DNA from 4 places in the Fictibacillus sp. S7 genome. Region 4 is predicted to be linked to each of the others. Evidence: riboswitches for the same ligand, from Rfam matches in the RefSeq annotation. Region 4 holds a riboswitch; each other region holds the start of a gene.
What was found. A riboswitch is a leader RNA that binds a small molecule or an ion and turns the genes downstream of it on or off. The one in region 4 is predicted to bind S-adenosylmethionine.

Region 1 (7,866 bases), 1.5 Mb from region 4:
CACAATGAGCGTGGAATCTAAAGAAATTACAGCTTATGCTTATATGGTTATCATGGGATTCGGCATGGGTCTTGTTATGCCTACCCTTATGATTGCCATACAGAATGAATTTCCGAAAACGAAACTCGGTGCTGTTACATCGGCATCCACCTTCTTCCGTTCCATTGGCGGTACAATCGGCATTACTGTCTTGAATGTCGTTATGAACCACTCTCTGGAAACCAACATGAAAGATGTAGTAGAACAACAGAGTAATCCGATGCTTCAAGGCATTTTCCAAAAACTCGCAGATAAAACAGATGCTTTGTTCAGCCTTCTAATTCATCCAGATATGCTTAAACTTCCCGGTTCAATTAAAGGTACGGTGATCCATTCCATTCAAACGGCTTGGAGCAGTTCGTTTACGACCGTCTTTATGACCGGCCTTATATTCATCGGGGCAGGTATTATTGTAGCCCTTTCTGTAGGCAGCCGCCGTATTAAAAATGAACCTACCCAACAGGAAACAACGGTTCCTTTGGCGGATCAAGCTGCAGGAGAACTCTAAAACCAAAAGACATGAAGCTATTTTCGCTTCATGTCTTTTTTATTCGGAAAAAAATCCTTCCAGAAACGGGCCCCATTTTTCGAATTCTGTTAAAAATCCATCATGGCCAAAAATGGTATTCACTTCATGAAAGAGGGCCTTTTGGCTTTCTTCGTTCACGCTTTCTGTAAAAGTTTTCATCATCGCCGGCGGATATAACAGGTCCTCTGTAAATCCGAGACAGAGCATTTTTGCCCTGTATCCTTTGCTTGCTTGATGGATACCTCCTCTTCCTCTGCCGATGTCATGGCTGTCCATTGCTTTCAGTAAGGTCAGGTAGCTGTTGGCATCAAACCGCTGGGACAGCTTTTGGGCCTGATAATGCAGGTAAGTCTCAACGGAAAACGAAGCTTCATCTGATATGGAATACCATTCTTCCGTTTGTTCCCGTTGAAACCGCTGATTAAATAACGTTCCCGAACGGTAGGTCAGCATTCCAATCATTCTGGCAATGCCAAGCCCTTTGGCAGGTGACACTTCTGATGAATAGTTCCCATTATTCCATTCCGGATCACTCACAATCGCCGTTCGCCCAATGGCATTGAAACCAATGGCATAATCGCTTAAGGCAGGTGTGACCGCAATGGGAATCAAACGGTCCATAAAATCAGGGTAGAGCAAGCCCCATTCCATAACCTGCATCCCGCCAAGCGATCCACCGATGACTGTGTCAAGTGAATGAATGTGAAGAACTTCAAGCAATCGTTTTTGAGCATTAACCATGTCTCGGATGGTAATGAGCGGAAAATCCCCGCCATATCTCTCCCCTGTCAAAGGGTTGATGGAAAGCGGTCCTGTCGTCCCTTCACAGCCGCCAAGAACGTTGGTCGTAATCACCTGGTATTTTTCTGAATCGATATATTGGCCTGGCCCAATGAGTCCTTCCCACCACCCGGGTCCAATTTCTGTCGTCATCGTATATTGATTTCCTGTAAGTGCATGGCACACCAAAATAGCCGGAGCATCAGCCGCTCCTATGCGCTGATAGGCAATATGAACATCGGTTAATGTTTTGCCGGATTCCAGAACGAGATTCCCTATTTCTGCCACTTCATTTTCAATTGCTGCCTGTGCATTTGCCATCAGATATCCCTCCGATTTTATCAAACAAAAAACACCTCTCTTTTTAGATTCAGAGAGGTGCAATCATCCATTTTGGGGTTGTACCGTCTCTTATCTGTCAAAGTGTTTTGCCTTTGCAGGATTTGGCACCAGTACAGAATAATCTCTGCAGGTTGCCGGGTATCATCGGGCCAGTCCCTCCACCACTCTTGATAAGAGTTAACTATTCGTTTTTATGAACAACTTTAATACGTTCAAAAATACAGCAGTCTTATGAATTTGTCAATTAAATTCCGAAAGTTTTTTATTGTTTGTCTTCGTGTTTGCCTTCCTCCTCCAGCGGGTAAAACTTATGTATACTATATTCCAAAAGAGGTGAGGGTATGCCTTCTTACCATAGAATCCTGGTTGGTGTTGACGGTTCCCGTTCATCGGAAGTGGCGTTTTACAGAGCGATTGAAGTGGCAAAAGAATATCATGCCAAGTTGTATATCGTACACATAACTGAAGACCGCCTTCCGGCTGCTCCACTTGATGCCGGAGCCATTAATATTGAAATGGACAGAGATCGGATTGCAGCCAGAACACTTTTGGACGACTATGAAAAATTGGCCAGAAACCATGGACTAACACATGTAACCACTTTATCAAACTCAGGATCGCCCAAAATGGAAATTCTCTCATTTGCCTCCATGCATGAATCAGATTTGATTGTTTGTGGTGCAACAGGATTAAATGCGATGGAACGCATTTTTATCGGAAGTGTCTCACAGTATATTACGCGCCATGCCAATTGTGATGTACTGATCGCAAGAAACAGCCAAAAAATTACATCCTCAGGATTAAGCATCAGAAGTACGAGCCAACGATAAAAAACCCCCGTCCGCGAATGACGGGGGCATGGATTATTTGCTGAATGTATGGTTTCCGATAACCGTACAAGCAGGTTTCGTATCGAGCCATCTGCTAACGGCTGTCTTTTTATTGTAAAAGAACAGAGCACCGTTCGTGTTATCATAACCAGATAAGGCCTTGTCTACTGCCTTTTCCGACTCGGGAGAAGGTTTCTTTAAATTGTTCTCCATAACCGGCTGAAATTGTCCTTTGTCGTAGATGACGTCATGAATGGAATCAGGAAAGCCGTCATCTTCAACGCGGTTCAAGACAACAGAGGCCACCGCTACCTTTCCTTCAAAGCTTTCTCCCATTGCTTCTGCTTCAACAAGAGAAGCGAGCAATTTTTTATCTTCCGGCGTTGCTTTTATTTGTTCTGACGCAGCGTTTGTTTTTTCAGCGCTTATTCCCTTTACTGGCTGCACCTTTAAATTTTGTCCCGGATAAATCAAATTGCCGGTAAGTCCATTCTCTTTTTTGATCTCCTGAAACGGCACATTATAGGATTGCCCCAGCTTCCAAAGAGTATCCCCTTCTTTAACTGTATGTGCACTGGCTCCTGTACCTCCAGTTATAGATAGCACAATGGCTGTGATTCCTGTGATGATACTCACCTTTTTAAACATGAATCGTACCTCCTTGAGTCATAAAATTTCGTCTGCGGTGAAAATGATGATTCTAGACAAAAAGCGGACGTTTTTACCTAACGCAGTCCCTAGGAGGTAGGTTTCGGGTAATCATGTTATTTTGTGACCATTGACTCACAGATTGTCTTTTTACATGAACATATTGTCCCCCTCATAAACTAAAATAAAAAGCGATCAGAGAGGATGAAGAGCGTGACCCTTCTAGAACGTATTGAAACGCTTTTTGGTTCCATGCATAATCCCTCTTCCAGACAGCTTTTAACGGCCATTAAACAATTGGATGCCCGCCTCGAGGATGTAACCCCTTTCTTAAAAGAACCCGGCAATAAACCTTACGGAAGACAGATGTTTTATCAGAATGATCACATTGAAATTCTTGTTATGCAATGGTCAACTTATCTCGACTGTGCTCCTCATGATCATGGCCAGTCCTATGGTTGGGTTCAGATTATTGCTGGCAGCTCAGATCATTGGATTTATGAGATTTCTCCTGCCAGCCTTCCATTGGAGAGATTAAATCGGAAAGAAAAAAGCGGTTCCTATTTGAATGTGGGCAAAGGAATGATTCATAAAATGGGATCCCGAGGAGAAGAGCCTTTGATTACACTGCACGTTTATACACCACCAATCAGCGGGATGAAGGTCTATGATTTAAATAAATGCGCGGTCTGTATCGTATCCGAGGATTGCGGTGCCTGGTGGCCAGAGGAACAAAAGCAGCAGCTTAAAACGGTTCGTCTAAAAGGGCCATGGGAAAATGAACCTTAAATCATTTCATATATCATGATTTCAGGTCATTTAAGACCTTGTGCACAAAGCAGTCCACTTTTCCCTACCGTTTTATTCCTTTTTTACCCTTACCTCCTCACGTCCACCCTTAAGGGTTGAAACTCTCTCTCATCGTGTTAAGATAAGAACTTATATGATGAAATTGACTACACGGCTATAAGGAGAGGTTGCATGTTAGAAACAAAGAAAGTGCTTGTTATTGGAGCAGGTTCAATGGCAGAAGCAATTGCTGCCGGAATGGTCACACAGGATAAGCTGCCTGCCAGCAACATTACAATGACAAACAAACAAAATGATGAACGAAGAATTGAACTCATGAAAAAATACAAGGTCGGGGCATTGCCCTACCATGAAGCTAAAATTGATGAAGCCGACGTCATTCTTTTGGCCATGAAGCCAAAAGATGCAGAAAGTGCATTGTTGGAGCTTGCTCCTCATGTGAATTCAAACCAAATCATCATGTCGGTATTAGCAGGTATATCGACTTCTTATATGGAAGAATTGCTTCCAGAAGGACAGCCGGTGATCCGGGTGATGCCGAACACGTCAAGTACGATCGGAGAATCAATCACAGCTATAACAGGCGGAAATTCAGTATCTATGGAGCATATTGAACTGGCCAAAGCGTTGTTTTCTGCGATCGGAAGAGTAAAAGTAATTGATGAAGAGCAAATGGACGTTTTCACAGGAATTGCGGGAAGCGGACCAGCCTATATTTATTACATTCTTGAGCATATTGAAAAAACAGCGGTGGCCGAGGGACTGGATGAAGACATGGCAAGAGAGATTGCTGCGCAAACTATATTTGGCGCCAGCAAAATGGTGCTTGATACAAATGCTGATCCGGAAACCTTAAGAAAAAGAGTAACTTCCCCTAACGGGACAACCGCCGCCGGACTTGATGCCCTTCGTGAAAATCATGCAGGACAGGCATTTTCAGAAGCCATTCTAAGTGCCAAGAAAAGGTCAGCTGAAATCCGGAAGGAATTTGAGAAAGTTTCTGTTTAAAACTGCAACACGATTATCCCAATTCATTTTGGGGTGATCGTTTTTTGTTTGTAGTAATTAAAGGTATAGCCTTCCCTGCTCTTCTTCATACTGTTAGAGAGAAACGGAAGGAGCTGTCACAACATGCCTCGTTTTAAGATCATTGATATGATTCTCTTGGCAACCATAGCCACTGTTTTTATATGGTCAGCGATTCAACCCCGGGATTACTTTACATGGGCTCTAGAGGTCACACCCGCTGTGGCATTGTTACTTGTTCTTCTCTTCACGTATCATCGTTTTTCACTGACCACTCTCTCTTATACAGGCCTTACTGTTTTGATTCTCATGATGTTTATTGGAGGGCATTATACCTATGATGATGTTCCTTTGTTTGAAAGCATCCAAAAAGCCGGCCACTTCCAGCGGAATGATTACGACCGATTTGGCCATTTTTTGAAAGGGTTTGCGATTCTGCCCATTCGGGAAGTGCTCTTCCGTTCAACGGGTATAAAGAACAAATTTTGGACAAGCGCCATCAGCATGAGTTTTGTCATGTCCATCGCTGCCCTGTATGAAATTGTTGAATGGCTGACAGCAAAAATCGCCGGTACACCGGCAAAGGATTTTTTGGGCACACAGGGGGATCTATGGGACTCCCAATGGGACATGAGCCTGGCCTTTCTGGGCGCCATTGTGTGTTTAATCCTGTTCACCCGTTTTCATGACAGAAAAATGTCTGAGTCAGGATTGAAACCGAAGCAGGACGCGGTCAACTGATGAACCGTATCCTTCTCCAAATAAATGCACGATAAGGTAAAAGAGCTGATACAATTCTTTCCGATCCTCATAATCTTGTCCGAGCGGACGATAGTATGTATACGCCTCATAAAAGGAAGGAGAATATCCTCCAAAACGTTCGGTAACCGCCAGATCCATCTCACTGTGCCCGTAAAGAACGGCCGGGTCAATTAACACCGGTTCTCCCTTTGAATCACTCATCCAGTTTCCTCCCCACAAATCCCCATAAAGCAATGAGACTTCCGGCTGCTAAGAATCCATTGTGTCAAATGATCCATCAGTTTCAGGAGGTTCTCATACCTCCTGCCATGGATGGTTTTAAGCTTCGTCCCTAATTGCACCTGGCGCTTGTTTTAAATAGGGAGAAATACGTTGAATCAACTTGTCTTGAAACATAAACAACACCACCTGCTTCATATAGTTTGAAGATCATGCATTTAAAACGAATGGAGCAGAAGGTGAAGATAGATGCAAACGTTCATTGGATTAAAAGAAGGCATCCACGCCAGGAGAAATATGCTGCTTTCCATGCAGCAGGAGGATGGTTCTTTTCGATTTTGTTTTGAAAACCCGGTAACCACGGATGCTTATTTATTGGTGTTGCTTGTTCTTTTTAACTGGAAGGATCATCATCTGAAAGACGTACTTGCCCGGCGGATTCTCTCCAAACAATCTTCCGATGGCACATGGAGAGTTTACCCTGATGAAAAGAAAGGCAATCTTTCTGTCACCATCGAGGCGTATTGTGCGCTTTGCTATTATGGGCAGGACATTCATGACGAAAACATGCAGCGGGCGAGAAGCTTTATTTTGTCAGAAGGAGGCTTTAAAAAAGCAACTTTACTGACCAAAGCCTTTTTGTCAATGAATGGAATACTTCCCTGGCCCCGTCTGCCTTTTGATCCCGGCCTGTTAATCGATTTGCCGGCCATATCACCGCTTCAGTTTTTTGACTTAAGCAGTTTCGCCCGTATCCATTTTGTACCCATGATTGCTGGCATGAGAAACCAATTTTCAATATCTCACCCTTCTAAAGAATACCTTGCCGATTTAGCTCCCTCACGCGACAGCAAAAGCTGCTGGGAGGAGTTTGAAAATCAATCCTTTATCCGCTTTTTTAGCGATCATGCCGTTCCTTCCGACTCGATCGATGCAAAGCTGGAAAAGTATATGTTAAACCGAATCGAGAAGGACGGAACCCTGCTCAGCTATGCTATTTCGACTGTTTTTATGGTATATGGACTTCTCTCTTTGGGATACTCCATGGATTCTCCCGTTATCCAGAATGGGATTTACGGCATCATTTCTCTACTATGCTACAATGGGCAGCATTACATCGTCCAAAACTCGCCCTCCGCTATTTGGGATACTTCCCTAAGCTTATACGCTTTGCTGGAATCAGGAATGTCACCTGTAGACCCGTGTATCCAACAAGGGATCCATTTTTTACTGAAACATCAGCATACCGAAAAAGGCGATTGGCAGTACCACTGTCCAGAAGCTGCTCCGGGAGGATGGGGATTTTCAGAAAGCAATACAATTCACCCTGATCCGGATGATACCCAGGCAGCATTGCGGCCGCTTTCTGTTCTTGCCCATTATTCTGGCCAGATTCTTCATTCCTGGCAAAAGGGAATCAACTGGCTTTTAGCCATGCAAAATGATGACGGGGGCTGGGCATCCTTCGAAAAAAATACAAATAAAGCATGGCTTGGGGAGCTTCCCATAGACCATGCATATGACGCCTTAATTGATGCTTCGTTTGCAGACATGACAGGCAGGATCCTCGAATTTCTTGGAACATACAGTCCTCTCACCCTAAATGACACATCCATCCAGAAAGCGGTCAACTGGTTACATCATAATCAGGAAGCTGATGGATCATGGCTCGGCCGCTGGGGAGTTTGCTATCTGTATGGAACATGGGCCGCTGTTACCGGTTTGGCTGCGGCAGGCCATTCCCTTCAGGATAATGATCATTTAAAAAAAGCTGAGAAGTGGATCCGTAACGTTCAGCATGATAACGGAAGCTGGGGGGAATCGTGTGCAAGTGATATTTATCAAACCTATACGCCACTTCCCTATGGAACCCTTGTCCAA
Region 2 (7,866 bases), 1.5 Mb from region 4:
GCATTTTCCTTTGGGTTTCTCATTTGAAGGGGGATTGGCAGGCTGTTTGTTTTCATTAGAAGATGGGCTCTTGGAATTTTCATGAAAACCGTCCTTCTGGGCATAGTTCTCGATGGACCAGATGCCAACCCCTTTTTGCTGGGCTTTTTCCTGTGTGGCGCGGAACTGGTCTACATATTTTGTATTGGGCGGATACACATAAGCGACCCGGGCCAGTCCTTTTTCCAAAAGCAGCTGGTTAAAGTTTTGTTTGCCAATCCATATGTAAGCAAGCAGTCTCCCATACTTGTCACGTTCGGAAATATCCAGCTCAACGCCTACTTTTTTACCGGTTAACTGTGTTTTTGTAAATTTTGAGCTCTCCGGACCGAATGGCTGAACACCAAGCCTTGGGTGTTTCGTTTCGGGAGTATCCACTAGCAGCATACGGACACGTTCTGTTTTTCCATTCTTGAATTTAACATCGAGTGTATCTCCATCTACTACATATGTGACAGTTGCTGGTGTGCCTTTAATCGAAGCGCTCTGCCCATCGGGACTGCTGCTCTCCTGAACCGGTGAGCATGCGGCAGCCAACACAGCTAGTAAACATACCATTGCTATACTGAGCAGCTTTTTAAGGGGATTTTTTTCCACGATCTTCTTTCTCTCCTCTATCTATGTATTGCCGATGATTTGTAAAATCACAAAAGTTATTATACTACGTTATTTACTCACAGAGTGTTTTTCAATAAAAAAAGCATCATGATCGATTAGATCGTGATGCGGTCTGTGGCTGACTGGCGGTTAAGCCAGTTCAATGTTTGGGCAAGAAGTTCATTAAAATGATGGATAGAAGAAAAGGTATGATTCGCTCCTTTAATGAGCTTCAATTCACTAGTTCCATGAATTCTATGGGAGCAGCTGTCATAGAACTGGGTGCAGTATACGCTTGGAATGTCTTTATCCTCTGTTCCATGGAGAAGTAAAATGTCACCTGTAAACTGTGCCAGCTCCTTCATGGGATGGTAGGATTGAAGGGAATGGAGAAAATCAGCTTTTAATGAATATCCCAGATGATCAACATACCCTTTTGTCGTTAAACTTTGGCATTCATCCTTTCCAATAATATTCACGATATCATCGTAGGGATTTCCTACCGAAGCCCAGAGAATCAGGTCTTTTACCCTCGGATCGACTGCCGCAGTCTGAACCGCCACGGCTCCTCCCAAACTATGGCCAAGGAGAATGATCTCCCTGGAATCGACGCAGGGCAGCTTTGAGGCATAATCAATAGCAGCCTGTGTCTGACTGATTAAATCTTGAAATGTATTTTCTCCATAGCTGCCTTCGCTTTCTCCACAGCCGGCATAGTCAAAACGCAAAACGACAAACTCGCTCGCGGAAAGCTGCTGGGCCGTTTTAACAAAGAGGCGGTCCACACCGATTCGGTTGCTTGTAAAACCATGGCAGATGATGACAATCGGCAATTTGGCCTGGAGAATTCCTAAAGTGTGCCGGGGATAATGAACGGTGGCGGTTAACTTGCAATCCTTCCATAGAAACCAACCTTGCTTTTCCATATGAACAACTCCTCAATTCTTTATAATTAACTAATCTTATCTTTTTAGTAGGAATTAAAGTTAAATAAAAACCCCTTCTTATAGAAACATAAGAAGGAGTTGAATGAACGAATCACGTCAACACATTTCTTATCTTTCAAGCCAGCAGCTTGTTGAAGTTGGCACAGTGCTCATAGGGGAGTCTGTTGCCGAGGCTTCACAGGGTCAATTCCCTCCGCCTCTCTGGATAAGAAGTATATCATTTTAATTTAATGTATGATATTTTTAATAGTTTGTCAATTGTATAAGATAAGTTGATTATAGAATATGAACCAATTCAAAAAAGGTATCAAAAATAATGCATTTGTCCCTGCCTTTTCTTCTGAGTATGTTGGCATTAAATCTTATATATTGTAAAATAATAACATAGTAAATTATTAGAATGATTAGGAAGAAGGTTAAGCGTGTTAGAAAAGATCAATCATCAGCTAGAGCGATTCATGCCACTCATTACCCCGGTCAGTGTACTCTTGGGCATGCTTTTGACACATGAGCTAAAAAACTTTCTGTTTCTCGTTCCGTGGATTTTTGCGTTTATGACATTTTCGGGCAGCCTTGGCTCAAATTTTACCCATTTGCGCAATACGTTGTCTCGTCCTGTCCCCATTTTTATTGGGTTGGCCATTCTGCACGTTTTTATGCCCTTGTGGGCCTGGGCAGTGGGACACATAGCGTTTCCCACGGATCCTTACACCATTACTGGACTGGTGCTTGCTATGGTCATTCCATGCGGAATCACGAGCAGCATGTGGGTTTCTATTTATAAAGGAAACAGCACCCTTGCTTTATCCATCATATTAATTGATACATTGTTATCGCCTCTTGTGGTTCCATACAGTCTTTCTCTCTTTGTCGGAGAGTCTGTAGCCATCAAGGTATGGCCAATGGTCAAGGACCTGCTGATTATGATTGTCATTCCTTCCATTGTGGGTATGATTCTAAATCACAAGACGAAGGGAAACATCAAATTGACGTTAGGAAAACGGATAGCCCCTATATCGAAAATTTGTATGGCAGTTGTAGTCGCGATTAATGCATCGGTGGCAGCTCCTTATCTGAAGCATGCGGATAAAAAACTGGTGTGGATTGGAATCATTGTCTTTTTCATTGCAGCCAGCGGATATTTAGTGTCTTTTTTAGTCAGTATTTTGCTGAAATATGATAAAGAAACAATGGTTTCCATGGTTTTCTGCGGTGGAATGAGAAACATCAGTGCGGGTTCAGTTATTGCCCTCACTTATTTTTCCCCTTTGACAGCCGTACCTGTCGTGATCGGGATGCTGTTTCAGCAGATCCTTGCATCGGTCTATGGTTTTGTTTTGTCTAAACATTTTGGAAGACAGATCCAGCATCATAACAATGAAAGCACATCGGCATAAAAAAAGGAGTCCCTAAGGCTCCTTTTTTGTCATTATTTTTCCTTTTTAACGGATAGGATGAAACGTACCAGCAGTGTTTCAAGCTGCTCATCCTTGATCTTTTTTCTGTTGAAATGCTGGTGAATGTGTTTTTTTAGCACTTCATTGCTCATCACCATTCTCCTTTCTTCTTTGTTTTACTGTGGTTTTCTTGTTTTTTTTAGTCAATCCCTGCCTGCTGTCGAAAGAAGGGGTAATATGTCTTATTCGATATATGTACGAAATTTGAATTTTTGTGATTATATTACCATTGTTGCTTGTTTATATTTCCGGATTTGAGGAGGTTGAAACCTTTTTAAAGAAAAAAGTGATAAAGGATTTTTATGCCTATTTAATCCCAAGATATTTTATTTTTTTCTACGATCTGGAAAAGTATCGGGATACACTCAGAGGGTTTTATATTAATTTGGAAGAGGAAGTTCCAGGTCCGCTTTTAAGGGACAGTGAAGATGTGATTCGCACGATTGAAAATATTGATGAAGTGATGGAACAGTATAAAGGCAACTATGAATGTTTTTATGAAAAATTTTGCGGATGGGAAAAAGGAAATGCAACCAAACAGGTTGTAGAGCACGTGTTTAAATCGTAGATGATTGATGCCGGTGATGATCACCGGCTTTTTTTGATGGAGTTTACAGGAACATATGTTCGTTTGATATTTTGATTATGTCACCTAACGTGGTTTTTGTCTACCATTTTTTTTTAAAACTGTTGAAAATTGAAGAACGATAAAACACGGAAATATGTGAATTCGTCAGGATTTTCGTTCTTCCGGGCAGTAAATATGCTATCATCAATTGTTGAAATGATAAAAGAAGAGGAGCCTGCTTTTCATGAACATTCTTGTTGCTGAAGACGATATCCATCTTGGAAAGTTAATTGTCCATATGCTCAAAAAAAATGACTATCATGTGGAGTGGGTGACCAATGGTGAGGATGCCTATGAGGCAGCTCTTGCCCGTGAGTTTGATATTCTGATTCTCGACTGGATGATGCCGGGACAAAACGGCCTGGACGTGTGCCGGCGATTGAGAAACGGGGGCTGCTCCCAGGCGATTTTAATGCTTACCGCAAAAGATGCGGTACAGGATCGGATCAATGGCCTGGATGCAGGTGCTGATGATTATTTGGTCAAGCCGTTCGAAATTGATGAACTTTTGGCCAGGCTTCGTGCACTTTCCAGAAGAAACTTTGCTCCCATTGTTGAAGAAAAGGTTGTGATCTTTGATATTGTTTTGAATCGGACCAGTTATAAAGTGAACTCCTCCAAGCGGGAAATTCAACTGACACCAAGAGAATTTCAGTTGTTTGATCTGCTTGTCCGCAATAAAGGGCAAGTTCTTCCACGGGAAACCATTTTGGACAGGGTATGGGGAATTGATGCCGATGTTTCTGCTAAAACGGTGGATGCTACAGTAAAATTGCTTCGTAAAAAGTTGGTAAAGCTGACGAAAAAGGAAGTCATTGAAAGTGTCCGCGGGGTGGGATATCGTCTTGAAAATTAATTTCATCGCCCGCTGGAACCCCTTAAGAAATTTGAATTTAATCAGCCGGACACAATGGCGGCTGACCATGATTTATACGGGAATTCTTATGCTGTTTTTGATCTTGTTTATGGTGATTGTATATTTTTTGATGTACGGTGTAATCGTCAACAACCAGGAGACCCAGTTGAAGAAACTTGTGGATCAGGAAGTTACGGTCATCAAGGAAAAACTGATAAAGGGGAAAAAACCCTCCATTCAGAATTTTGTCATGCTGTCGGATGAACAGTTTTTCTATTATGTGGTCGATGCGAAAGGGAAGCTTTTGACGGGGGATGAGCTCTATCACAAGCTCCGTCCGAAGCTTTACCGAAAGCTTGAAGGATGGAACCCGGATCCGAATGAGATTAAATACGAGAAATTGAATGTCACTTATTATGTGCCTTGGGAAGAAAGCCCGAACAACCGGCACATCGACTTGATGATGGCTGGAAGAAAAATTTACAAGGGCAATGAGTTTATAGGTATTTTATATGTAGGTAAAAGTATTTCCAACCGGGTGGAATTGTTTGACCGTCTTTTAAATATTTTTGCGGTCCTACTTGTTGTTTTTGCTTTTGTTGCCTTTTTTACCAGCTATTTTATGTCCCGAAGAGCGATGTCTCCCATTTCTCGCTCCTATACGAAACAGCGCCAGTTTGCCGCAGATGCCTCTCACGAGCTCAGAACGCCTTTGAGTGTGTTGCTTTCTTCCATCAATGCACTGGAAATGGAAAAGAAATTAAACGAAGATGAATTTTCACATTCTGTTCTTTCCAATATGAAATATGAAGTAAAGCGCATGATTAAGCTTGTCGGGGATTTGCTTACGCTTGCCCGCTCGGATGCGGAAAATACCGAATTGGTAAAAGAGGTATTTGATTTTCAAGAGCTGTCGGAAAAGGTCATAAAATCCATTGAAACCCTTGCCGCCGAAAAGCGTATAACATTAAAGATGAATGTGCAGAACCGGCTGTTTGTGTACGGAAACAGGGAACGGCTGGATCAGCTGCTTTATATCCTGCTTGAAAACGCCATAAAGTATTCTCCGGAGGGAGCGGAAGTCCAACTGGATTCGAAAATGGAACGTAAAGAAAAATTAAAATTTCTTGTTATTTCGGTTGAAGATGAGGGAATAGGGATACAGCCGGAAGAACGCGCTCATATTTTCGAACGGTTTTACAGAACAGAAAAATCCCGCTCAAAACAATTCGGGGGACACGGGCTGGGGCTTGCGATCGCCAAATGGATTGTCGATTCTCACGGCGGATGGATCCATGTTAGGAGCAAGCAAGGCAAAGGAAGCGTTTTTACAATTAAAATTCCGCAATAATAAGCGAAAAGGACGGGTAAACGAGCCTATTTTAAGAAAAAATAAACAAAAATAAAATTAAATCTTCGCTTTTCATCATATTTTCACTTTTGCTATTTATAATAAAATAGACTAAAATTTACAGGTGCGATTATTCACAGCTGCAACAAACGATCTAAGAAGACCTACTGTTTATAGAGGTACTAGAAGAGGTGAAAGAATTGAAGGGTATTTTAAAAGCTGGCCAAAATGTTGTTCAAAAGCATATTGGTTTTTTCCTTTTAGCTGTTATTCTTTTTTGGCTAAAAACGTATACAGGCTATCTCGTTGAATTCAATCTTGGTATAGAAAATAAAATGCAGAAATTTTTGCTGCTGATCAATCCGATCAGTTCAGCCATTTTCTTTTTCGGATTAGCGCTGTTTGCAAAGGGCAGGAGAGCGTATATATGGACCATTGTACTTAATTTCTTCCTATCCTTTGTTTTGTATGCAAATATTGTGTATTACCGTTTCTTTAATGATTTTATTACGATGCCTACGCTTACCCAAACGAAAAACTTTGGGGACCTTGGCGGCAGCATCTGGGAACTGCTTAAGCCGTATGATCCGCTTTATTTTATTGACACGATCATTTTGGCTGTACTGCTGTTCGCAAAGTTTATCAAACCGGAACCTGTACGCATGGCCCGCCGCAAGGTTCAAGTGGTCCTGGTATCGGCGATTGCATTGCTAGTCATTAATATCGGACTTGCAGAAACAGATCGTCCTCAGCTGCTGACAAGAACGTTTGACCGCAACTACCTGGTTAAATATTTGGGAACATACAATTATGTCCTTTATGATGCAATCCAGAGCATGCGTATTTCAGCTCAGAAAGCATCTGCGGATTCCAGTGATATGGGAGACGTACTGAATTATAAAGATGCGAACTATGCTAAGCCAAATCCGAAATACTTTGCGAAAGCAAAAGGCATGAACGTGATTTATATCCATCTGGAGTCATTCCAGAATTTCCTGATCAACTATAAATTAAACGGCCAGGAAGTTACACCGTATTTAAATTCATTTACAAAAGATAAGAATACATTGTACTTTGATAACTTTTTCCACCAAACCGGACAAGGTAAAACATCAGATGCAGAATTTATGCTTGAAAACTCCATTTATGGACTTCCGCAAGGCTCTGTATTTACGACAAATGGAAATAACACATTCCAGGCTGCGCCTGCGATTTTAGGACAAAAAGGATATACATCTGCGGTATTCCACGGGAATTACAAAACATTCTGGAACCGGGACGAGACATATAAATCATTTGGCTATGATAAGTTTTTTGATGCCAGCCATTATGATATGAATGATGAAGATGTAGTCAACTATGGACTTAAGGATAAACCATTCTTTAATGAATCGATTCCATTGCTAAAAACATTGAAGCAGCCGTTTTATACCAAGTTCATTACATTGTCCAACCACTTCCCGTATCCAATCGATGAAAAAGAAGCATCCATTGGACCTGATAATACAGGAGACGGTTCTGTTGACCGCTACTTCCAGACCGCGCGTTATCTGGATGAGGGTGTAAAGAGCTTTATTGACCAGCTAAAAGCTTCCGGTCTTTATGATAACTCTGTGATTGTCATGTATGGTGACCATTATGGTATTTCTGAAAACCATAACGAAGCTATGGCGAAAGTATTAAACAAAGAAGAAATGACGCCATATGACAATGCCCAGCTGCAGCGTGTGCCGTTAATGATTCATGTCCCAGGCATGAAGGGCGGGGTGCAGCATCAATATGGCGGACAAATTGACCTTCTTCCAACATTGCTCCACCTTCTCGGAATCGATACAAAAGAGTATGTTCAGTTTGGTACCGACTTAATGTCCAAACAGCATCAGCAGGTTGTTCCTTTCCGTAACGGAAGCTTTGTGAGTCCGAAGGTTACGGCCATTAACGGCAAATACTTTGACAGTAAAACGGGAGAACCCGTGAAAAAAGATAAAGAA
Region 3 (7,866 bases), 190 kb from region 4:
GCAGGTCAGGATTTTCCATCAAGGAAAGACCGTAGGACGGAATCATTTCTTTGATTTTCGGCTCCCACTCTTTCATGCGATCAGGGAAGCATTTGCTGATGATTTGAAGCATAACATGAACCGCTGTGGAAGCTCCCGGAGAAGCACCCAGTAATGCTGCGATGGTTCCGTTGGCTCCAGTAACCACTTCTGTACCGAACTGAAGGGTTCCTTTGCCGCCAGCTTCTGTATCTTTGATGACCTGCACACGCTGGCCGGCCACAACTAAATCCCAATCTTCAATTTTCGCGTTCGGGATGAATTCACGAAGCTCTTCCATACGCTGTTCTTTGGATAGCAGTACTTGCTGGATCAGGTATTTGGTCAATGACATTTCTTTTACACCTGCAGCCAGCATCGTTAAGATATTATCGGGTTTAACAGAAGTAATCAAATCGAACATGGAGCCGGTTTTTAAGAACTTTGGTGAGAAGCCGGCAAATGGTCCGAACAGCAGGGACTTTTTGTTATTGATAAATCGTGTATCCAGATGCGGTACGGACATCGGAGGAGCACCCACCTTGGCTTTTCCGTAAACTTTTGCGTGGTGCTGCTCAATGACTTTCGGATTGTTACATACCATGAAAATTCCGCTTACCGGGAATCCGCCAATATGCTTGCCTTCAGGAATACCGGATTTCTGAAGGAGATGAAGGCTTCCGCCGCCACCGCCGATAAAAACGAATTTTGCTTTATGGCGTTCCAAGGTACCGCTGTCATAATTCTTAATTTTCAGTTCCCAGGATCCGTCACTCGTACGCTTTAAATCATTAACACCATGTCCATAGAGAACATCAACATTCTTTGTTTTTAAATGATCAAAAAGGATACGGGTTAACGCACCAAAGTTAACATCCGTTCCGGAGTCAATTTTGGTAGCCGCAATCGGTTCGTCCATTTTACGGCCTTCAAGGATAAGTGGAATCCATTCCAGCAATTTCTCCGTATCTTCGGAAAATTCCATTCCTTGAAACAGTGGATTCTTTGACATCGCTTCAAACCGTTTCTTCAGGAACTTCACATTTTTCTCACCTTGCACTAAACTCATATGAGGCAGCGGCATGATAAATTCCTCAGGTTTTTGGATGAGCTTGCGATTTACCAGATGAGACCAGAACTGCATGGATACCTGAAACTGTTCATTTATGTTTATTGCTTTGCTAATATCAATGGATCCATCAGGCTTTTCAACCGTATAGTTAAGCTCGCACAGTGCCGCGTGTCCTGTTCCCGCATTGTTCCATTCATTGGAACTTTCCTCGCCTGGTTTTCCGAGCTTCTCAAACACTTTAATATTCCATTCCGGTACTAATTCTTTCAAGAGAGTTCCTAATGTCGCACTCATGATTCCGGCGCCAATTAAAATGACGTCTGTGTTAGTTTCTCTGTTGCTCATTTATACCAACCTTTTCGCCTAATATTTGCAGAAAAGTTGCAGTAGTCACACCAAGTCAAGGTGCAATCGAGTCACACACTTTCCTGTCTTAATGAAAACGATATCATCGCGGATTACAATAATTAATGGATTGAACTATCTCTATTATATGACAAATATCAATTATTTGAAAGCTGGTAGAAAGTGAGAAGCGCAAATAATTGCAGAAAAACCGATGATTTTTATCGATTTTTATAGGAAAGTCCGTTTCTATCGTAAAAAAACATTAAAATTTATCCAATTAAAGAGAGTTCCTTATTTTTTAGTAAGCTGGTGGGGTGTTTTATTGGGTGCCTATTTTTTACAATAAAGTTTGAACAGAAAGCATTAATAAGGAATAGCGAGGTATAATGGAAACGAAAACTATGGAGAATATTTATCATGACGCAGCCTGGCTTATAAACCAAATTATCCCAGAATTACGGGGAGACGGTATACATTTATGCTTTATTTTATTATGTTTCAAAAGAAAGCAATAAGCTTATTTATAGCCATAATATACCTAAATTATTTAATGTGGAACAGGACAATTATGATGAAATGTATCATAATCTGTATTTTCTCTTTGGTGATTTAAGATCTGAATTTATAAAGAATCAACAAGAAGTATGGACAAGTCTCACCTTTACAAAATTGACTCATAACCTCTATTTTCCTTTCAAGGATTATGACTACCATGGTTTAACTGGTGTTGAACCGAATGAACATCAAAAAAACTAACCGTTAACTTTTAATTTTCATTTTCATAAATGGTAATAAACTCTATCTTCGTATTTCTTAATGAAAGCGTTTAATCCCGACCATTCCACGCAGAATAGTATTGACAAGGATAAAAAAGAATTTTATGATTAAAAATGTTCTAATAATAATATAATAACTGTTCTTATCAAGAGAGACTGAGGGATTAGGCCCAATGACGTCCGGCAACCTCCATATGGAAAGGTGCCACTTCCTGCAGAATGAACTTCATTCTGAAAGATAAGGTGAGATTGAATGCATAATCAAAAGCCTCTTTCATGATGAAAGGGGCTTTTTTACATTGAAAGAAAAGAGGGGGCAATTTCTTGATCGAAGTCAACAACCTGGTAAAGGTGTATCGTTCAAAGAAGAAAGAAATCGTAGGGGTGAACAACGTTTCCCTTAATGTAAAAGAAGGGGAAATCTACGGCATTATCGGGTATAGCGGTGCTGGTAAAAGCTCACTTATCCGCTGTTTGAATTTGCTTGAAAAGCCAACATCGGGTCAAGTGAAAATTGATGGAGTCGACCTTACGACGCTGAAAGGTGATGGCCTGCGAAAAGCACGTTTAAAAATTGGGATGATCTTTCAGCATTTTCATCTAGTGAGCTCAAAAACGGTTTATGAAAATATTGCGTTTGCACTTAAAGCAGCAGGAAAGACGAAAGCTGAAGCAAATAAGCGTGTCTTGGAGCTTTTGGATCTGGTCGATCTGACTGATAAAAAAGACCAGTATCCGGCACAGTTGAGTGGTGGACAAAAACAAAGAGTAGGGATTGCCAGGGCACTTGCCAACAATCCAAAGGTGCTGTTATGCGATGAGGCGACCTCAGCACTAGATCCGAGTACAACCAAATCCATTCTCAATCTGTTAAAAGATATAAATAAAAAACTTGGACTGACCATCGTTCTGATAACGCATGAGATGGAAGTGGTGAAGGAGATTTGCCATAAAATCGCAGTTATGCAGAACGGGGAAGTGATCGAAGAGGGAGAGGTGTATGAGATTTTTTCCAATCCGAAAAAGCCGCTGACCCGGGATTTCATTAATAGTATCCTTCAGTTCGATCTTCCAGAGCAGCTGATTGAGAAAAGAAAGGGAACCATCATCAAGATCCAGTTTAAAGGTGAAATCGCTGAGGAGTCTGTCGTATCCGAGCTTTTCCAGCGGTATCAGGTGAAAGGAAACATCCTGCACGGCAAAATAGAATACATTCAGGATACACCTCTTGGCATTTTCATTATGGAATTGACAGGAGAAGCGTCCGAAGTAAAAAAGGCAATTGATTACATCACCAGCAAAACGAGAAGCCTGGAGGTGGTCCAGGATGCTGCTTGAATCGCTCGTCCAGCTTATGCCGGATATTAATAAGGCGTTTTTCGAGACTCTCTATATGGTGGGAATTTCGCTGCTTGTAGCAATTGTTCTCGGACTTCCGCTTGGTGTTTTGCTGTTTGTAACGGATAAAGGATTGTTTTTGGAGAATTCGGTGGTGAAAGGTGTTGCCGGATGGATCGTAAACTTGATTCGTTCCATTCCCTACATCATTCTTTTGGTGGCATTGCTTCCTCTAACGAATCTTCTTACCGGCACAACGATTGGTCCTACTGCGGCCTCTGTCTCTTTGTCGGTAGCAGCGATTCCTTTTTTTGCAAGAATGGTAGAAACGTCAATGAGAGAGATTGATAAGGGTGTCATAGAATCGGCTATTGCGGTGGGAGCCACTTCATGGATGATCATTAAGGATGTTCTTCTTCCGGAAGCCAAGCCTGGACTTGTTCAAGGGCTCACAATTACAACCATTAGTTTGGTCGGCTATTCTGCAATGGCCGGAATTGTTGGGGGCGGAGGTATTGGGGATCTGGCCATTCGATTTGGATACTATCGTTACGATAACACCGTTATGATTACCACAGTGGTGGTTTTGATTCTCCTTGTGCAGGTTATTCAGCTTGCGGGAGACTCTATCTCTAAAAAAGTAGATAAAAGATAATAATTAATAGGAGAGAGAAACTATGAAAAAGTATTTGTCTGCACTTATTTTACTGCTTGTGGTTGGCCTTTTGTCAGCTTGTGGATCTTCATCGAGTGGATCATCAGGCTCTGGTGATAAAAAGAATATTGCCATTGGCGCCACAGCCGGTCCATACAGCGACATGGTAACAAAAGCGATCAAGCCACAACTTGAGAAAAAGGGGTACAAAGTCAAAGTCGTAGAGTTTAGTGATTATGTACAGCCTAACCTGTCCTTATCCAAAGGATCCATTGATGCCAACTTGTTTCAACATAAGATCTATATGGAAAATTTCGCAAAAGAGAAGAACCTAAAACTGTCTGAGCTAATCAGTGTGCCAACCGCTCCAATGGGAGTATACTCTGAGAAATTTAAAAAAATAGAAGACATTAAGAATGGAAGCACCATTGCCATTGCCAATGATCCAGTAAACCTGGCAAGAACGCTGTTAATGTTCCAGGATGCCGGGCTTATTACCATCAAAAAAGATGTTAATCCATTAACGGCTTCTGAAAAAGATATACAAGACAACCCAAAGAAACTTCAGTTTAAGCCTTTGGAGGCTGCCCAATTGCCACGTGCAGTCGGAAGTGCGGATGTTTCCGCTGTACCGGGAAATTTTGCAATCGCAGCAAAAATGAATCTTCAGGATGCGCTATTCCTTGAGAACATGCCGGATCAATACCGAAATCGTGTGGTAGTGAATACGAAAGACGTGAAATCCCAGTTCGCTAAAGACATTAAAGCAGCGGTAGAGTCGAAAGAATTTGAACAAACAATGGATAAAGAATTTAAAGGCTTCGGCAAGCCGGAGTGGATGAAGAAGTAAATCTGAATAGAGTATTTTCATAAGAGTCGCTCCGGCGGCTCTTTGTTTTATATTCCAGGCTATCTATAGGGGGAGGGGATGGTGCGAAACCAGGGGACAGCTCGAATTACATGATGGGTGATAATAAATATACAAACGGCGGGGGATCCTAACCCGCCGTTTTATTCACTATAATGGTCCCTGTAATCTTGGCAGGGGACGTGAGCCCCCCACTGGCAGGAACAACAGGCTTGTTTTTTTCGTTTCCCTCAGTTTAAAGAGATCATCATAGGTATTCACATCAAACCCAAGGAGCGGATGTCCAGAGAGGTCCAACGCAGAAGCGGCGAGCAGCAAATGCTGGGACAAAATCCCGGCCTCCATGTGCTGGATGCGGTGGCCTCTGTATCCATAATTAGCTTGGTTATGGTCTCTTGCACCGGCAATGACAAAATGTAGTGGAACCTGGGCCAGGTTGACCGTGTCTGCCAGCAATCCATCCTGCAGCTCGGTGCGGAAATCACCTTCCTCAATAAGCGATAAATCATGGCTTGATTCATCGTAAGAATAAAATCCGTTCGGTAAACCTGCCACGCTGTATGCGTAGCAATACAGCGAAACATCCGATACATCCACATCATTTTGGTGAAAAGAGGCAGAGAAGGCTTCGTTTAGAAGAGCTGTTAATGTAGATTTACTTACCGTCTTCTGATAAAAGTCCAGCCCGGGAGAATGGCGTTTTTCACAGACAGAATAAAAGTCGTACGATAACCGCTCAGTTCGAGGAGGTTTTGGTATTTCGGTTTTCTCCCTTTTCCATGTTAACGAGTTCAGCAGGCAGGCTTCATTCATTTTTAGTATTACTGGGTATGGCCTGATTTCCCTTGATCGCACGTAATGACAATGGGAAAGTGGAGGCAGTTCGCTGGATAAGGAGGCGGCAGTGACCGATTCTTCAAGTTTCTCCTCTCTGGACCACTCCACCGCCGGATCAACGGAAAGAGGAAGTATCGCATATACACTTTCCTCTTGCCCGGATATCCCTAGAAGATGGTTAATGGCACGGTCAAGAAACTGATAATATACACGGCTTTGAAACCCGAGCCTCCTGCCCGTTTCCAGCAGCTGGCCGATCACAAATCCGGTGTCCAGTCCCTGCAGCCGGTAGGAAAAGTTATGGTATTTGAAAAAGTTTTTCCAGAAAAAAACCGAGAGAAAAACTGTGCCAAAGGCGGAAGAAACATCACAACGGCTCCCGAGAGCACGCTGGAGGTAGCTGTCAAAATTCCCTTCTCGCAAAGCGACCAATCGGTGATGTGCTGCATCATAGTGATAAATGCCATGTGGCAGGCCTTCCATTTTTAAATAAAGATACAGCTCGCTTGGATAAAGGGCGCCGCCCGAGGGGGCAAAGCGCCGGTAGGTGGTCCATTCTCCGGTCTGGTCATCAACCGGCAATGTCTGGCTGATCTGGGTAAGGCCGAATGTGAATTTTAAAAAGTGGCCGAGCTCTTCTAGGGATGGAATGGATGTTTTTTGCTCTTTGAAATGGAAAAGGGGAGAAATAGGCAGTTCTACTGACGGCAATTCCTGATACAGCTTATAGGGAAGGGGGGCGTCGTCCCAGTTCACCACCCAGTCCCCAGGCTTTACCCGGTCTGTCTCATAATGGAGTTTATATAAAAACTCATCGAGGTTCATAGTCTTCCTCCTTCGGGACGAATTATGGAAACGGATGGGGATAGGGGTTCAGGTCGCTGACGTTCAGCGGCTTTTTTGTATACCCGAGTTTCGCGGGTACGTTTAAAACACGGTCCAATCCTTTCAGGCGACTCAGATGATGGCCGAACGTCATGGGAATCATGCCAGGTATTATGACTTTGACACAATGAAGTCCGTTTCGTTTCAATTCCGGACTGGTTTGGTCCACGACAATAACTTCCATTTGAAGACGGCCAAATATGTTCAGGATATCCTTTAAATCGTCAAGCAAATCCGGCTGCTGGCGGGGCGGCGAGAATTCCTCGTCAAAGCGTCTTACGGCAGGTTGATCCAACAGGAACGACAGGCGTTCTTCTGTTTCCTTTAAGCCGTACAGCATCGAGTGGTCTTCCATTTGTTGGACGAGATAGGAATCGTGATACATGCTGACGTATTTTTCCCGGTTGTGTTCGAGCTTTTCGTCCAGGTTGAGCAGCATACCGGCAATCTCTTGTACCGCACCTTTTACTGCCCTCAAAGGATCAATGTGGGCTCCGGCGGCACAGACGACGTTCATGCCTGTGGATTTTGTACTTTTGGCAATAGCCCAAACACTTGGGATGCCGTTCTCGGTTGTTGAGTTATACAGCCGGACTTCATAGCCAGCCACCGTGCGTAAACGCTTGATCATGAGCTGGAATTCCTGATCATTGATTGATGCGGGATCAAGACACGGTAGAGGAAGCCGGCCGTACCATGTCATCAGGAAAGAATCACGCTCCACAATTTCAAAAATTCCGTAGAGGATGGCTTCCTCCAGACTGCCGCCAAGCGCACAGCCGTTAGAGGTTTCATAGACAAACCCTCCGCCGCATCCCAGGCTGTAGTAAGCAAAGGTCTCCGGTACCAATATCGGCCGTTCCTGTGTTAGCGAGTAGCCCCACACCCAATCAATCGATCGGTCAGGGGTGAGCGGCTGGAAAGGAAAATGGAGACGATTATATTGTTCCTCTGTATGAACGCCTACAGCTTTCGGGTTAAGGGCATGATCTGCCACCTCCGCATACGGAGCATAAATCGTTGTGCGTTTTCCTTTTGGCGCATAACCGCAGTATCTTTCGAGCCCCTC
Region 4 (7,866 bases):
GACCCGGGTTGACGTTCAGTACATGGGCAATCCCCATCAGTGCTACTCCAACTGTGCTGGCCGTGGTAAAGCTGCTCCCTGTAAATGTTGAAACGAGAATGGTAATAAACAAAGCGCTGAGTGCAAACCATTCAGGTTGAATAAAATCCATCCCGTAAAACAGAAGCGTTGGAACAGCTCCGCTTATCATCCAGCTTGCGATGACAAGACCGATCATAATCAAAAGCAAAAGTGGCTGTATGCCGCTGACCACTCCTGCTATCAGACCGCGTTCAATCCGTTTCCAGTCGGCTCCCCAAAACAGTGCAAAGATGCCTGTAAGCACTACACAAAGAAACAAAGGAATATGGGGTTCTACTTTTACGAAAACCATACTTGTAAGCATGGTGACTACAATGAATATGAATAACAGGATAACTCCTGGCAATTTTACTTTACTGTTCATGAATGACCTCTCCCTGATGCACATTAAACTTTCATTCATACTTAAACGCTTAAACGCTTTTATGCATTGAAGTACTGTAACAATATGTTATGATACCGAAATCGATTATTTTTGTCAATCTGAAGCTTCCAACTGGAAAATGATACAAAAAAGGCAGCAGACTGATTGATCAGCCTTGCTGCCTTTTCTTTAAATCACTTCCCGCCGAAGCGTTCCGGCTTTTTCTTTTTTCCTGATGACCAGGTAGTAATAAAGGTAACACCCGATAAAGAACGGAACTCCAAGGTAAAGAGCAAGACGCTGCTCGGGATCAAACGCCATGCTCACAAGAACCCCTGTGTTCAAGGTGGTAGCCAAAATCGGCAAGATGGGATAAAGCGGTACTTTAAATTTCAAGTCCTCTACCTTGCCGCCATTGCGGATATACTTTCTTCTGAACGCCAGCTGTGAAGCAGTGATAGCGATCCAGCCCACTTGCGCTCCAAGTCCTGCAAGCGAAAGCAGCCATACAAAAACGGTTTTTTCCGCTTTAAAGCCTGATAACAGGGACAATAGCGCAACACCGATTGTAATGTACAACGCGTTCATCGGAATGCCGCGCTTGTTGACTTTGGCAAGCTTTGGACTTGCCATACCCTCCTTTGACAAGGAATAGAGCATTCTTGTCGCGGCATAAAGCCCCGAATTAGCGACAGACAGTAAAGCCGTCAGAATAACAAAATTCATTAAATCAGCGGCATAAGGAATTCCAATGCTGTCAAACACGACAACAAACGGGCTTTCCACTTTTCCTGCCTTTTCCATCGGCATCAGAGCTGCCAGTACACCAATGGCGAGCACAAAGAAAAAGAGTGTACGCCATACCGTTTGCTTGATTGAGCGCGGAATGGTTTTTTCCGGATCTTCGCTTTCACCCGAAGCAATCCCGATTAATTCGGTACCCTGAAAGGAAAAATTCACAGCGATCATGGTTACAAACAGGGCGGTAAGCCCGTTCGGAAACCAGCCAGCAGATAAGAAGTTAGAGAATGCGGGTGCAGAGCTAGCCCCTTTCATATCAATCCATCCAAACATAGCCGCTCCGCCAAGAACGATAAACAGGATAATCGCAATCACTTTAATGCTTGCGAACCAAAATTCAGCTTCTCCAAACGCTTTTGCCGACAGGGCATTCAACGCGAAGAGTACAACGGCAAAAATGAGACTCCACATCCAGAGCTGCGAATGAGGAAACCAGCGCTGCATAAGAGCAGACGCGGATAAAAACTCCAGAGCCACGGTTACTGCCCAGCCCAGCCAGTACAGCCAGCCCACCGCAAACCCGGTGCCAGGGCCGATAAATTTGGACGTATACGTCTGAAAAGAGCCGGATACCGGCAGGGCGACCGACAGCTCTCCAAGACAAAGCATCGTTAAGTACATGATAAAACCGCCAACCAAATAGGAAAGCACAGCACCTGCAGGACCAGCATCATGAATGGTCATCCCGGAACCCAGAAAGAATCCTGTTCCGATCACTCCACCCAAAGAAATCATAAATAAATGCCGGGCCTTCATGCTGCGCTTCAGTTCGTGATTGTTCTGATTACTGTTCATCTGTTCACCTCTTGTTGTTTTATGTATACGCTTTCATTATCTTATCATTTTCTGTCGAAAAACCAAAAGCTTTTTTTCTAATTTTTTTGAACACTTATTAAATAGTCCTGGATCGCCGTGCCGACGGCTGCGAGCTTATGCCGTGCATCGGCTTCGCGGGTGAGATTTTTCGTCAGCACCACTGCGAATATGATTCTTCCGTTGTACTCAAATATTGCGGCATCATGCTCTGTGCCCTGTAGTTCACCTGTCTTATTGGCAATAATAACTGCTTCTTCGTCCATGCTCCCCGGGAGTTTATGGCGAAACTGCTGATTCCGTAAAATATCCAGCATCATTTTCCTGCTTTCGTTTTGCAGCAGCTTACCGTGATGAATTTCCTTCAAAAGAAGAACCACATCTTTCGCAGACGTGTAATTGTTCTTCCCCGCTTCGATTGCTTTAAAATCCATAAGCTTTCTTTCGAGCACAGTTTGATCGCATTGAAGTTCCGTAAGCAGTGCGTTGATCCGCTCCCTTCCTGCATGTTCAATCATCACGTTTGCTCCAGTATTGTCCGATACCGTAATCATTAAGGTTAACACATCCAAAACGGTAAGAGAGGCACCCGGCGATAGATGGTTCATTACTCCTGCTCCGCCTACTTTGTCTTTTTGATTAATATGTACAGGCATTGACAGGTCAAGAAGACCCGCTTCCTTCTGCCGGAAGGCTTCGATCAAGATCGGCAGCTTGATCAGGCTCGCCGCCGGAAACACTTTCTCTTCATTTTTACCTATGTATCCTTCCTCAGTTTCAATATAGTACGCAAATTCCCCATTTAGAGGGTCAATAATGCCATTTACCCTGTTTTTCAGCTCGTCTAACGTCATTTCCCGCTCCTTTCATGTGTCCGTCTTCCTGATAGAGTTCTTTATGTGGGTGGCGGACTCCTTTTTGGGTGCGGTTTTTGAAATACCCGCCATAATCCGCTTTTTACCGCCAAACGCTCGTGATGTCAACAAACTCCCCGACGCCAGCACCCAGCCCAATCTCCACATCAAAAAAACGCCCCACGTAACTCAGGGCGCTTTCCCGTCTTGCTATTCATTTTTGCTGTCCGCCCTGTCCTTCACTCTGAATCATGTCGTTTACATCGTTGTCTTCGTTGAAATTCAGCATGTAGGCACAGGCATCCGAACAATCGCCAAACGAGATGACGGCTCCCACTGATTTGGTATTGGCTGTATGACTGTTTTGAATGGTGGTCCCAATATCAAGGTTACCGTTCATCGTAACACCGTTCACACTGATTCTGCCGATTTTAAAAGAATAACGCAAATCTGTTCCATCCCTTTTTGTCTTTACCTTCAGTGTATGGCTTGAACAAAAAGCTGCTTGGACAGACTGCCCCATTCGAGAAAAACAGGCGGACAGATATTACGGCTGGGCGACGATTGGAGCGGATGGATTCGCGATTTGATCCTGGTCGCTGATATCCGGATCGATATTACTGTTTACCATGAAACCAGTGGAAGGTGAAAAGTCACCCAAAGAAACCGTGGAACCGACAGATTTCGTGTTGGCTGTATGGCTGTTATGCACCGTGGGACCAATGTCAATGTTACCGTTCATGGTCACACCGTTCGTCTTGATGTTAAAGATGTTAAAGAGGTAGGGCATAAAGTGGCCTCCCTTCATTGAGTAATGACAGGCTTATCGGTTACGTATGGTTTTGGCTCGTAAACGCTGCATCTGTGTTTGCAAATTCATTTTGATCGTGAACATCCGGGTCAAATACCATGTTTTTCATTACCGCATCAGCCGGGGAATGGTCACCTACAGAACTGTTGTCCCCTGTCGATTTGGTATTGGCTGTATGGCTGTTATGGAATGTGGATCCCAAATTCAATGAACTGTTGCTTGCCAGGCTGTTTATTTTTAAATAATAGATATTTACCATGCACCCCATTGCTATCTCCACCTTTAAAAGTGTTAGTGTAGTGTATGATAAATGTCCCTTAAAGGTGAAAACCCCAGAATCTCCCGAGTTACGAAACCGGCTGCTTCCAAAGCGTCTCTCCAAGCGACAAAACCTTCAGCCTCGCCTCATCAAGGCTCTGTTTCTCCCACTCTTTTTCAAGCCGCCGAAGGGCTTCCGGTCCGGTATCGTCCGCCAGACGGTAGGCGCCGTAATGCATAGGGATAAAGAGAGAAGCGCCTGTTTCCAGAAACGCTTTAACCGCATCTTCCGGGTTGATATGGGATACCTTCATAAACCATTCCGGTTCATATGCACCGATCGGCATAAGCACCGTATCCGGCTTCAAACGTTCTCCAATGTCCCGAAATCCGCGAAAATAACCGGTATCTCCGGCAAAATAGACGCTTTCTTCCGTTTTCAGGTCTTCGATTACCCAGCCTCCCCAATGGGAAGTGTTCATGTCAAAAGCGCTCCTGCGCGTCCAGTGCTGGGCAGGAACAAACATAATCTTCAGGCCCCTGTCCACAAACTCCTCCCACCAGTTGGCCTCTGTTACTGCCTGATACCCTTTTTTGCGGAACAAACCTTTAAGTCCGGCAGGCACATAAAAAGAGATTTTTCCTTTTAGCTGTTTGATGCTGTTGAAATCAAGGTGGTCATAATGTCCGTGGGAGATCAGAACAAGATCGATGTCCGGCAGCTGCCCGGCGGACAACCCAGGGGCTGTGAGCCGCTTTTGCAATCCCATTTTTGGAGCCCATACAGGGTCTGTCAGGATATTCAGTCCGCCCACCTGCAAAAGAAAGGTTGAATGGCCAATCCATGTAATCGAGTGTATGCTGCGGTTTTCTTTTAATCTCTGAGGCTCTTTATTCGTGCTCTGCTGAATTTGTTGGGTCAAATCCTTTTTATTGCTTCGTCTTTCCCGCTGCCAGCGGAGTAAGTCTTTAAATGTATGTGTATTTTCAATATTGTCAAGGTTGGCGAACTTCTTCATCGTCCGGATTCCTCCCGATCCTAGCAAGATTGTAAAAAGCTATTGAAATGTTCTAATAATTATTGTAAGGTATAAAGAACTAATTTTATAGCAATTTGGTTTCTTATCCAGAGAGGTTAAGGGAATGGCCCGTTGACACCTCAGCAACCTTCAGCGATTACGAGCTGAAAAGGTGCTAAGTCCAACAAGTTCGATTGCAGAACTTGAAAGATAAGAAGAATGACATCGAATGTTCAAAGTCTTCTTCTTTAAGAAGGCTTTTTTTATTTTTTTGGGCCACTGGAAGATACCGAACCAACAGGAGGACTCATAATGGGATTATTGAAAGACCTAGAAAGCAAGATTCTGATCGCTGACGGAGCCATGGGAACGCTGCTGTATTCCTATGGAACCGACTGCTGTTTCGAGCAGCTGAATCTGTCTCACACTGAACAGATCCAGTCGATTCACCAGGCTTATATTCAGGCCGGGGCAAATGTGATCCAGACCAATACGTACAGCGCCAACTATATTAAGCTGCAGCGGTACGGACTGGAGGAGCAGGTAAAAGAATTAAACAGCGCAGCCGTTTCTCTAGCGAAAAAAGCAGCCGGCGGCAAGGCGTACGTGCTTGGAACCATTGGGGGTATACGGGGAACCGGCCCCAGTTCTTTGTCTCTTGAAGAAATAAAAAGAAGCTTCAGGGAGCAGCTGTACTGCCTTCTCCTTGAGGGTGTAGACGGGCTTCTTCTGGAAACCTTCTATGATCTGGAGGAACTGGAGGCCGTACTTAAAATCGCCCGAAGCCAGACCGATCTGCCGATCATTTCACAGATTTCCCTCCAGGAGGTAGGCATCTTAAACGACAGAACCCCGGTGAATACGGCGATCAAGCGGCTGGAAGAGTTGGGATCCGATGTCGTCGGCCTCAATTGCCGGCTCGGCCCTTTCCACATGATCAAAACCCTGGAGGAAGTAGAAATTCCAAAGCATGCTTTTCTTTCCGCCTATCCCAATGCGAGCCTTCCTTCCTATGTGGATGGCAAGTTTCAATATGAAGGCGATGCGGAGTATTTTAAAAACAGTGCTTCTCTTTTCAGAAATCAGGGTGTCCGTCTGCTTGGCGGCTGCTGTGGAACCACACCGGCCCACATAGAGGCCTTCGCAGAGGAACTGAACGGTCTCTCACCTGTTACCGAAAAAAATGTTCGGCAGCGGCCAGAGCCGATTGCTGTTGCATCATCCGGGCAAAAGCCTCAAATCTCTTTGCCGGAAATACTGCAGGAACGCCGATCGGTCATTGTGGAGCTCGACCCTCCCCGAAAACTGGATACGACGCGATTTTTCGAAGGCGCCAAAGCCCTCAAGGAAGCAGGCGCAGATGCGATTACGCTGGCAGACAACTCTTTGGCATCGCCAAGAATTTGCAACACCTCGCTGTCATCTCTTGCAAAAGCGCAGACCGGTGCCCAGCCCATCGTCCACCTGGCCTGCCGTGACCGGAACATCATCGGTTTGCAGTCCCATTTGATGGGCCTTCACACGCTTGGTCTTCATGACATTCTGGCCATTACTGGTGATCCCGCAAAAGTGGGTGATTTTCCGGGTGCCTCCAGCGTCTATGATGTAACATCGATCGAGTTGATCAAAATGATCAAGCAGTTTAACGAAGGGGTCTCCCTCTCCGGTAAAGACCTCGGAGAGAAAACACATTTTACCGTGGGAGCGGCCTTTAATCCGAATGTGAAAGCACTCGACCGTGCTGTCCAGCGCGCAGAGAAGAAAATAGAAGCCGGTGCAGACTACTTTATCAGCCAGCCTGTTTATTCCGAGGAAAAACTGCTGCAGTTCCATGAGGCGGTAAAAGACCTCCCTGTTCCGGTCTATGTCGGCATTATGCCGCTGACTTCAAGCCGCAATGCCGATTTCCTTCACTATGAAGTGCCCGGCATCAAGCTGAGTGATGAAGTAAGGAACCGGATGGCGGAATTCAAGGATGATCCGTTAGCCGCGGCTCGTGAAGGACTGGCGATTTCAAAGTCATTAATTGATGCAGCCACGGAACTCTTCAATGGCATCTACCTGATCACACCGTTTATGCGCTATGAACTAACCGTTGAATTGACGCGATATGCATATAATATTGCTCCCCAAATCGTAAGGAGGATACAAAATGTCTAACATCACCCTTGAACAACAGCTAAAGAAGAAAATACTGATTATGGACGGGGCGATGGGCACCATTCTCCAGCAAGCCATCCTGACAGCAGACGACTTTGGCGGCGAAGAGCTTGAAGGCTGTAACGAAAATCTGAATTTCACCCGTCCGGATGTGATTCTCGGTGTACACCTTCAATATTTGAAAGCCGGAGCCGACATCATTGAAACCAATACGTTCGGAGCTACAGACATCGTCCTTGATGAATATGGCCTCGGATACAAAGCCTACGAAACGAATAAAGTGGCAGCAGAGATTGCACGACAGGCTGTCGAGCAGATCTCTACTCCCGAGTGGCCGCGCTTTGTGGCGGGTTCCATGGGCCCGACTACAAAGACGTTAAGTGTGACTGGCGGAGCCACCTTCGAAGGGCTTACAGCCTCTTATGAGGAGCAGGCACGCGGTCTGATCGACGGAGGAGCAGACTTGCTTCTTTTGGAAACGAGTCAGGATATGCTCAATGTAAAAGCCGCATTTATCGGCATTAAACAAGCGTTTAAATCGACGGGAAAAGAGCTGCCATTCATGGTGTCAGGAACCATTGAGCCCATGGGTACCACGCTTGCCGGCCAGTCGATTGAAGCATTTTACATTTCGCTTGAGCATATGAAGCCGATTGCGGTAGGTTTAAACTGTGCCACCGGACCTGAATTTATGACCGACCATGT

Region 1: another riboswitch for S-adenosylmethionine. It lies ahead of metX (homoserine O-acetyltransferase MetX); the one in region 4 lies ahead of DMO16_RS12590 (bifunctional homocysteine S-methyltransferase/methylenetetrahydrofolate reductase).
Region 2: another riboswitch for S-adenosylmethionine. It lies ahead of DMO16_RS20075 (alpha/beta hydrolase family protein); the one in region 4 lies ahead of DMO16_RS12590 (bifunctional homocysteine S-methyltransferase/methylenetetrahydrofolate reductase).
Region 3: another riboswitch for S-adenosylmethionine. It lies ahead of DMO16_RS13515 (methionine ABC transporter ATP-binding protein); the one in region 4 lies ahead of DMO16_RS12590 (bifunctional homocysteine S-methyltransferase/methylenetetrahydrofolate reductase).

The regions. Positions count from the first base shown of each region.
Region 1 is NZ_QJKL01000001.1:927,029-934,894, forward strand. Features, by position in the region: gene DMO16_RS04670 (MDR family MFS transporter) at 1-547, shown strand, start outside; gene metX (homoserine O-acetyltransferase MetX) at 587-1,669, opposite strand; SAM riboswitch class I at 1,757-1,867, opposite strand; gene DMO16_RS04680 (universal stress protein) at 2,032-2,520, shown strand; gene DMO16_RS04685 (cell wall hydrolase) at 2,554-3,168, opposite strand; gene DMO16_RS04690 (cysteine dioxygenase) at 3,382-3,957, shown strand; gene proC (pyrroline-5-carboxylate reductase) at 4,150-4,986, shown strand; gene DMO16_RS04700 (DUF2238 domain-containing protein) at 5,110-5,745, shown strand; gene DMO16_RS04705 (fructosamine kinase family protein) at 5,710-5,967, opposite strand; gene DMO16_RS04710 (prenyltransferase/squalene oxidase repeat-containing protein) at 6,235-7,866, shown strand, end outside.
Region 2 is NZ_QJKL01000001.1:3,931,890-3,939,755, forward strand. Features, by position in the region: gene DMO16_RS20070 (thermonuclease family protein) at 1-636, opposite strand, end outside; gene DMO16_RS20075 (alpha/beta hydrolase family protein) at 753-1,562, opposite strand; SAM riboswitch class I at 1,689-1,795, opposite strand; gene DMO16_RS20080 (bile acid:sodium symporter family protein) at 2,006-2,980, shown strand; gene DMO16_RS20085 (CDP-glycerol glycerophosphotransferase family protein) at 3,327-3,608, shown strand; gene DMO16_RS20090 (response regulator transcription factor) at 3,853-4,524, shown strand; gene DMO16_RS20095 (sensor histidine kinase) at 4,514-5,875, shown strand; gene DMO16_RS20100 (LTA synthase family protein) at 6,076-7,866, shown strand, end outside.
Region 3 is NZ_QJKL01000001.1:2,622,114-2,629,979, reverse strand. Features, by position in the region: gene DMO16_RS13525 (malate:quinone oxidoreductase) at 1-1,435, opposite strand, end outside; gene DMO16_RS25440 (immunity protein YezG family protein) at 1,913-2,194, shown strand; SAM riboswitch class I at 2,355-2,459, shown strand; gene DMO16_RS13515 (methionine ABC transporter ATP-binding protein) at 2,539-3,552, shown strand; gene DMO16_RS13510 (methionine ABC transporter permease) at 3,542-4,207, shown strand; gene DMO16_RS13505 (MetQ/NlpA family ABC transporter substrate-binding protein) at 4,230-5,057, shown strand; gene DMO16_RS13500 (SagB family peptide dehydrogenase) at 5,226-6,737, opposite strand; gene DMO16_RS13495 (TOMM precursor leader peptide-binding protein) at 6,760-7,866, opposite strand, start outside.
Region 4 is NZ_QJKL01000001.1:2,431,969-2,439,834, forward strand. Features, by position in the region: gene nhaC (Na+/H+ antiporter NhaC) at 1-445, opposite strand, end outside; gene DMO16_RS12560 (amino acid permease) at 635-2,041, opposite strand; gene DMO16_RS12565 (serine hydrolase) at 2,119-2,913, opposite strand; gene DMO16_RS24930 (spore germination protein) at 3,128-3,361, opposite strand; gene DMO16_RS12575 (spore germination protein) at 3,461-3,703, opposite strand; gene DMO16_RS12580 (spore germination protein) at 3,744-3,992, opposite strand; gene DMO16_RS12585 (MBL fold metallo-hydrolase) at 4,072-5,001, opposite strand; SAM riboswitch class I at 5,102-5,218, shown strand; gene DMO16_RS12590 (bifunctional homocysteine S-methyltransferase/methylenetetrahydrofolate reductase) at 5,314-7,161, shown strand; gene metH (methionine synthase) at 7,154-7,866, shown strand, end outside.